Regions from separate parts of the Streptomyces sp. NPDC036813 genome, predicted to be linked through region 2. Evidence: riboswitches for the same ligand, from Rfam matches in the RefSeq annotation. Region 2 holds a riboswitch; the other holds the start of a gene.
The links. Region 2 has a riboswitch for cobalamin ahead of ACZ67Q_RS12165 (cobalamin biosynthesis protein). Riboswitches for the same ligand answer to the same signal wherever they lie in the genome.
Positions count from the first base shown of each region.

Region 1: it holds a riboswitch for cobalamin, as region 2 does, so the genes downstream of both, nicT (Nickel transporter NicT) here and ACZ67Q_RS12165 (cobalamin biosynthesis protein) in region 2, are expected to answer to the same signal.

Region 1 is NZ_JBVJPV010000007.1:42,281-45,969, forward strand. Features, by position in the region: gene ACZ67Q_RS16315 (glycoside hydrolase family 13 protein) at 1-389, opposite strand, end outside; gene ACZ67Q_RS16320 (ArsR/SmtB family transcription factor) at 475-834, opposite strand; cobalamin riboswitch at 960-1,144, shown strand; gene nicT (Nickel transporter NicT) at 1,172-2,275, shown strand; gene ACZ67Q_RS16330 (nucleoside hydrolase) at 2,272-3,237, opposite strand; gene thrS (threonine--tRNA ligase) at 3,283-3,689, opposite strand, start outside.
Region 2 is NZ_JBVJPV010000004.1:480,439-484,127, forward strand. Features, by position in the region: gene ACZ67Q_RS12160 (cobyric acid synthase) at 1-690, opposite strand, end outside; gene ACZ67Q_RS12165 (cobalamin biosynthesis protein) at 687-1,628, opposite strand; cobalamin riboswitch at 1,738-1,879, opposite strand; gene ACZ67Q_RS12170 (hypothetical protein) at 2,004-2,225, opposite strand; gene ACZ67Q_RS12175 (inorganic phosphate transporter) at 2,260-3,519, opposite strand.

The sequences.
Region 1 (3,689 bases), on a different contig from region 2:
CGGGCGCGCGAACCGGGCCCGGCGCGCAGCGCCTCCTGGAACCAGGCGCCCTGATGCGAGGTGTGGTTGGGGACGATGTCGACGACGACCTTCAGGCCGAGCCGGTGCGCCTCGGCGACGAGGGCGTCGAAGTCGTCCAGGCTGCCCAGCCTCGGGTCGACGGCGCGGTGGTCGGCGACGTCGTAGCCGCCGTCGGCGAGTTCGGAGGGGTAGAACGGGCTCAGCCACAGCGCGTCGGCGCCGAGTGCGGCCAGATGGGTCAGGCGGTCGGTGATGCCGCGCAGGTCGCCGAGCCCGTCGCCGTCGGCGTCGGCGAAGCTGCGGGGATAGACCTGGTAGACGACGGCCTGCCGCCACCAGTCGGGGTCGCGGGAGGAGAGATCGGGCACGCGGTCTCCGTTCGCCGGTTCGGGCACGACAGGGAGATGACTGTCCACTTCGCCGCGCGAGGGAACGTGTCCGCGCCCGCTCGGGTCAGGCGCCGTCGGCGGTGCAGCGCGCGAGCAGCGTCCGTACGTCCGGGTCGACCACCCGGTAGCGGACCACCCGGCCCTGCTTCTCGCCCGCCACCGTGCCGGCCGCCCGCAGCAGCCGCAGTGCCTGCGACACGGCCGGGTCGTTCATGCCGGTCGCGATCGCCAGGTCGGACACCGCGAGCGGGCCGGTGCGGTGCAGGGCGAGCAGGAGAGCGAGCCGGTTGGGGTCGGCGAGCAGCGAGAAGCGGTCGGCCCAGCCGCGCACGTGGGCGGCGTCTCCGATGGCGGCGATGGCGTCACAGACACGGTGACCGTCGATGGTCCGGCGGTCGGCGCGGTCGGGAGGCACGAGGTGCATGCCCGCATTCTCCCGCCCCCGCCCGGGCCACCGGCCGCGGGCCCGCGGAACCCGGGCGGCTTATTCCCTCTGTGATCTTGGATACCTGCTCAGCTGTGCAGCTATGCAGAAGACGCTCCGCCCCCCTACCGTGGGCGGGCCGTGGTGTTCGGGAAGCCGGTGGGAAACCGGAGCGGCCCTCGCCACTGTGATCGGGGAAGTTCTCGTCCCGTCCGGCGCACGCCGGGCCACTGGTCGTACGGCCGGGAAGGCAGGGACGGCGGACGCACGACCCGTCAGCCAGGAGACCGGCCACGGCACTCACGAAGTGATCCACGAGGTGCTGGAGCGTGACCGGATGACCTTGCCCGACCCTGCCCCGACGACGACGACCGCGGCCGCCTTCAAGTGGCGCCGCGAGGACACCGTCAAGACCGCCGGCCTGCTGGCCGCCATCGCCGCCCTGCACGTCGCCGCCTTCGGGATCCTCTTCCTCCTCGTCGTGCCGGGCCACTACGAGGTCGGCTCCAAGGCGTTCGGCATCGGCCTCGGTGTCACCGCCTACACCCTCGGCGTTCGGCATGCGTTCGACGCCGACCACATCGCCGCCATCGACAACACCACCCGCAAGCTGATGGCCGACGGCAAGCGCCCGGTGTCCGTGGGCTTCTGGTTCGCGCTCGGCCACTCCAGCGTCGTCGTCCTGCTGGCGCTGCTGATCGCGGGCGGCACCTCGCTGGCCGGGAAGGTCATGAACGAGGGGTCGACCACCCACCAGGTGCTCGGCGTCCTCGGCACGTCCGTCGCCGGCACCTTCCTGTACCTCATCGCCGCCCTCAACCTGGTCGCCCTGTTCGGCATCCTGAAGGTGTTCCGGTCGATGCGGGCGGGCGCGTACGACGAGTCCGAGCTGGAGCGGCACCTGGACTCGCGCGGCTTCATGAACCGCTTCCTGGGCCGTCTCACCCGCTCGATCTCCCGGCCGGGCCAGATGTACCCGCTCGGCTTCCTCTTCGGCCTCGGCTTCGAGACCGCCACCGAGGTCACCCTGATGGTGATGGCCGGCTCGGGCGCCGCGGCCGGGCTGCCCTGGTACGCGATCCTGTGCCTGCCGCTGCTGTTCACGGCCGGCATGTGCCTCTTCGACACCCTGGACGGCACGTTCATGAACTTCGCCTACCAGTGGGCGTTCTCCAACCCCGTCCGCAAGGTGTTCTACAACCTGGCCATCACCGGCCTGTCCATCGCCGTCGCCTTCGTGATCGGCACCATCGAGCTGGTCGGCGTGCTGCACGACAAGTTCGGCCTCGACGACGGCGTCACCGGCTGGATCGCCGGCATCGACCTGGACAACGTCGGCTACCTCATCGTCGGCCTGTTCGTCCTGGTGTGGGCGGCGGCCCTGACGTACTGGAGGCTGGCCAGGGTCGAGGAACGCTGGACGGCCTCCGCCGCCGACTAGCGCTCGACCGTGTCCAGGTACAGCTTCACGTAGCGGTCGACGTCGACCTCCAACGCCACGTCCACCAGGGGCTGTTCGCGGGCGCCCTCGTGGATCTCGGACTCGCCGGGGCGCGGGCGCCGGTCGACGACGGTCTGCCCGCGGCCCGGGCCCGGCGCCAGTGACACCTCCACCGGCAGCAGCCGCGTCGTCAGGCCCGCGGGATCGGCGACCGCGCACACCGCGCCCGCGTCACCGAGGCCGCCCGCCTCCTCCGCCTCGGGCTCGCCGCCCTGCGTGGTCGGCCGGTGGGCGAGCAGCTCACCGGCCAGCCGGGTCCCGGGCTCACCGCTCGCACGCATCCGGTGCACATCGGCGCCCGGCACGACCACCCGCATGAACACGTCCAGGCCGTACATGGTGATCGGCACCCCCGCGGTCAGCAGGATCGCCGCGGCCTCCGGGTCGTGCCAGACGTTGAACTCCGCGACCGGCGTGGCGTTGCCGGAGGCGACCGCGCCGCCCATGAAGACGATCCGTTCGATGTTGCGGGTCACCTCCGGATGGGTGCGCAGCAGCAGCGCGACGTTCGTCAGCGGCGCCGTCGGGATCAGGGTCACCGGCCGCTCGCTGGCGAGGATCTCGCGGCGCAGCAGCGTCACCGCGTCGACGTCGGCGGGCCGGCGCTTCGGCGCGGGCAGCCCCAGGTCGCCCATGCCGTCGTGGCCGTGCACGTGCCGCGCCGACCGCGCCGGCTCGATCAGCGGACGCTCGGCACCCCGCCCCACCGGAATCTCCGGCGCCCCCGCCTGCTCCAGCACGGTCAGCGTGTTGCGCACGACGCCGTCCACGTCCGTGTTCCCGGCGACACACGTCACCGCGCGCAGATCCAGACCGGGATGACGTACGGCGAACAGCAGGGCGAGGGCGTCGTCGACACCCGTGTCGCAGTCAATGATCACGGGGATGGGTTGACCGGCCACCACGAGCTCCTTCCGTCGTCCCCCGACGATAAGCGCCCGGGCCGCTCAGCCCCACAGATCCGCTCCGCGCGCCGCCACCACCCCCGCCACCCGCCGCACCAGCTCCGCCACCGGCACCTGCCCCGCCCGCCGCCCGTCCCGCAGCCGCAGCGCGACCTCCCCGGCCGCGTCCTCCCGGGCACCGATGACCGCCTGGTACGGCACCAGCCGCGCCGCCCGGATCCGCGCCCCCAGGCTGCCCTCCGCGGCGACCTCGGCCCGCAACCCGGCGGCCTGCGCCCGCCCCGCCACCTCCCGGGCCCGCTCCTCCTGCTCCGGCGACACCGGCAGCACGACCAGCTGCACCGGCGCCAGCCAGGCGGGAAAAGCACCGCCGTGTTGTTCGAGGAGGTGCGCGACCACCCGCTCCACGCTGCCGATGACACTGCGGTGCACCATCACGGGCCGGTGCC
Region 2 (3,689 bases):
CCCGTGCCGGAAGGGCAGGACGCCGTAGGCGGGCCGCCCGGTCAGGCCGTGCAGCATGTCCAGGCCCGGCTCCAGCAGGGAGACGTCACCGCGGAACTTGTTCACCAGGAACCCGGCGACCAGTTCCTGGTCCTCGGGCGAGAGCAGGGCGACGGTGCCGAAGAAGGACGCGAAGACACCCCCGCGGTCGATGTCGCCGACGACGAGCACGGGCAGCCGCGCACCCCGCGCGATGCCCATGTTCACGATGTCGGTCCGGCGCAGATTGATCTCGGCCGGCGAGCCCGCCCCCTCGCAGATCACCGCGTCATACGTGCCCCGCAACTCGGCCAGGCACTCCAGGACCGTGCCGAGCAGCTGCTGCTGGCGTCCGCCGTGGTAGCCGCGGGCGCTCAGCTCACCCACCGGCTTGCCCAGCAGCACCACCTGGCTGCTCTGCTCGCCACCGGGCTTGAGCAGCACCGGGTTCATCAGCGCGGTCGGCTCGATCCGGCAGGCCTGGGCCTGCATGGCCTGCGCCCGCCCGATCTCGGCGCCCTCGCGGGTGACGAAAGAGTTGAGGGACATGTTCTGCGCCTTGAAGGGCGCCACCTTCACGCCCTGCCGCACCAGCCACCGGCAGATCCCTGCGGTCACGACGCTTTTTCCGGCGTCGGAGGTGGTGCCGGCGACGAGGAGACCGCCGTTCATCGATCACGCCCTTTCCCGATGAGGCGTGCGCCCGCGCACACGCCGAGCGCAAGCCAGCTCACGCGCCGGGACAGCCGTACCGCCCGGCGGATGTCGGGGGTGGTGACGGCGCGGCCCCGCGTGTTCAGCACGGGCCGGTGCTCCACCCGTCCGCCGTACGACAGGGTGCCGCCCAGCCGCACGCCGAGCGCGCCCGCGAAGGAGGCCTCCACAGGGCCCGCGTTGGGGCTCGGGTGCTTCGCCGCGTCCGTCCGCCAGGCCCGCACGGCACCGCGCCGGTCCGGGCCGGTGAGCACGGTGAGGACGGCGGTCAGCCGGGCCCCCGGCCAGCCGGCCACGTCGTCGAGGCGGGCGGAGGCCCAGCCGAAGCGCCGCAGCCGCGGTGACTTGTGACCGACCATCGCGTCCAGGGTGTTGACCGCCCGGAACCCGAGCAGCCCGGCCACCCCGCCCACGGCGCCCCACACCAGGGCGCCCACGACGGCGTCGGAGGTGTTCTCGGCGACCGACTCGACCACGGCCCGGGCGATCCCGTCGGCGTCCAGCGCCTGCGGGTCCCGGCCGCACAGATGGGGCAGCCGGGCCCGCGCCGCCTCGACATCCCCGGCTTCCAGTGCGCGCCCGATGGCGCGGGCCTCGCGCGCGAGCGAAGTCCCCCCGACCACGGACCAGGTGGCGGCGGCGGTCAGGGCGACGGAGGCGGCGGGGGAGCGGCGTACGGAGCGGGCGGCGACGGCCCCGAGGGCGACGGCGCCGCCGGCGCAGACGGCGGTGTGCAGGGCGCCCCAGCCGCGGTGGTCGCGCCACAGGGTGCGCTCGACGGCGCCCGCGGCCCGTCCGAACACGGCGACCGGGTGCCCGCGGCGCGGATCACCGAGGATGAGGTCGCCGAGGAGGCCGGCGGCGGCGCCGTACGCGAAGACGCGCTCGGCTCGCACGGGGCTCAGCCCGCCGTGGGGTCGGGCTGGGCGTCGCTGATGGGCCTGGTCCTCAACCGGCAGCCGCACATGGCGTCATGTCCTCACTCAGGGTGTCCGCGCCCTGGTTCGAAGGAGATCGGCGGTGAGAGTTCCTGGCTCCCGGGGTCGTTCAACCCCGGTGACAGTGGCGGGACCGCGCCGGACTTCCACCGGCTTCCTCTCCTGCCGCCGCAACTTGGCTCCGGCAGTCCACCACGGCTGTTCGAGGGCCGTCAACTTGCCCTTGACCTGGGGCGGAGGAGTGTGGGCAGGCCCACACGGAGGCGACCTGCCAGGTCACAGCGGAACGCGGGGTGCCGCTCGGGCACCCCGCGTCCTGTGTGGTGAAGCCGGTCAGGCGACGATCAGGCTGATGCCGTACGCCACCGCCGCCGCGCACGCCGCGAAGCAGGCGTACGCGCCGGTGACCGCGAGGGCGGCCGAGCCGCCCTGGGCCTGAGCCCGCTCGCGGCGGGACAGGCCCATGATGCCGAGGGTGAACAGGGCCACCAGACCCACGGTGACCACGAGGCTGACACCGAAGACGGAGCCGAGGGCCGACCAGTCGATCTTCATGCTGCTTCTCTTCCTTCGTACCCGGGAGCGGCGGTCAGACGGCCGGGGCCGGGTTCGCGGTGGCCGGCTGCTCCGCCGTCGCGGCGGCGGGGGCCGGGATGGTGGCCGTCAGGCCGTCCGTGACGGCGGGGCCGGCGGCCGGGGGCGGGGTCACGGCGGCGATCGCGGTGGTGACCACGCCGGCCGGCTCCTCCTCCACGGCGTTGACGTTGGTGTGGTCGACGACCTCGCGGCGGGAGATCTTCCAGATGCCGAAGCTGGCGGCCACAAGGAAGACGGCGACAGCCGCGGTGCCCCAGGCGCCGAAGCCGGTGACGTACTCGGCGAGCGCGCCGACCAGCGCGGCGGCCGGCAGGGTCAGGCCCCAGGCGATGAACATGCGGGTCGCGGTCGACCAGCGCACCACACCGCCCTTGCGGCCCAGGCCCGCGCCCATCACGGAGCCGGAGACGACGTGCGTGGTGGACAGCGAGAAGCCGAGGTGGGAGGAGGCCAGGATGGCGGTGGCCGCGCTGGTCTGGGCGGCGAAGCCCTGCTGCGGCTGCATGTCCGTCAGGCCCTTGCCCATGGTGCGGATGATGCGCCAGCCGCCGATGTAGGTGCCGAGCGCGATGGCCAGGCCGGCGGAGAGGATCACCCACGTGGGCGGGTCGGAGTCGGGCGCGATGGCGCCGCCGGCGACCAGGGCGAGGGTGATGATGCCCATCGTCTTCTGCGCGTCGTTGGTGCCGTGGGCGAGGGAGACCAGGCCCGCGGAGGCGATCTGGCCGGCCCGGAAGCCCTTCTCGGCCGCCTTGCCGTCGGCCTTCTTGCCGAGCGTGTACGACAGACGCGTCGCGACCATCGCGGCGACGCCGGCGACGACCGGGGCGGCGACCGCGGGCAGCAGCACCTTGGTGACGAGGACGTCGCCGTGGACCGCGCCGAAGCCGGCGGAGGCGACGGTGGCGCCGATCAGACCGCCCATGAGGGCGTGGGAGGAGCTGGAGGGCAGGCCCACGAGCCAGGTCAGCAGGTTCCAGAGGATCGCGCCGACCAGGGCGGCGAAGATGACCTCGGGACGGATGCCGCTCTCGTCGACGAGACCCTTGGAGATCGTGTTGGCGACCTCCACGGAGAGGAAGGCGCCCACGAGGTTGAGGGCGGCGGACATGGCCACGGCGATCTTGGGCCGCAGCGCGCCGGTCGAGATGGTGGTGGCCATCGCGTTGGCGGTGTCGTGGAAACCGTTCGTGAAATCGAACGCAAGCGCGGTTACCACCACGATCGCGAGGATCAGCGAGAAGCTTTCCATTTACCCAGGCATTCGTTCGAAGTCATTGGCGGGTTGAACGTAGGCAACCTGAGTGAACGGAAGGTGAACTGAGCCGGGCGTCCCGATGTCGGAAAGAGGGGGGCGCTGCTCCGTTCCGCCGTGCCGGCCCGGGCGGCACACGGGCCGGGGGCCCGGCACAGGGTCTTTGG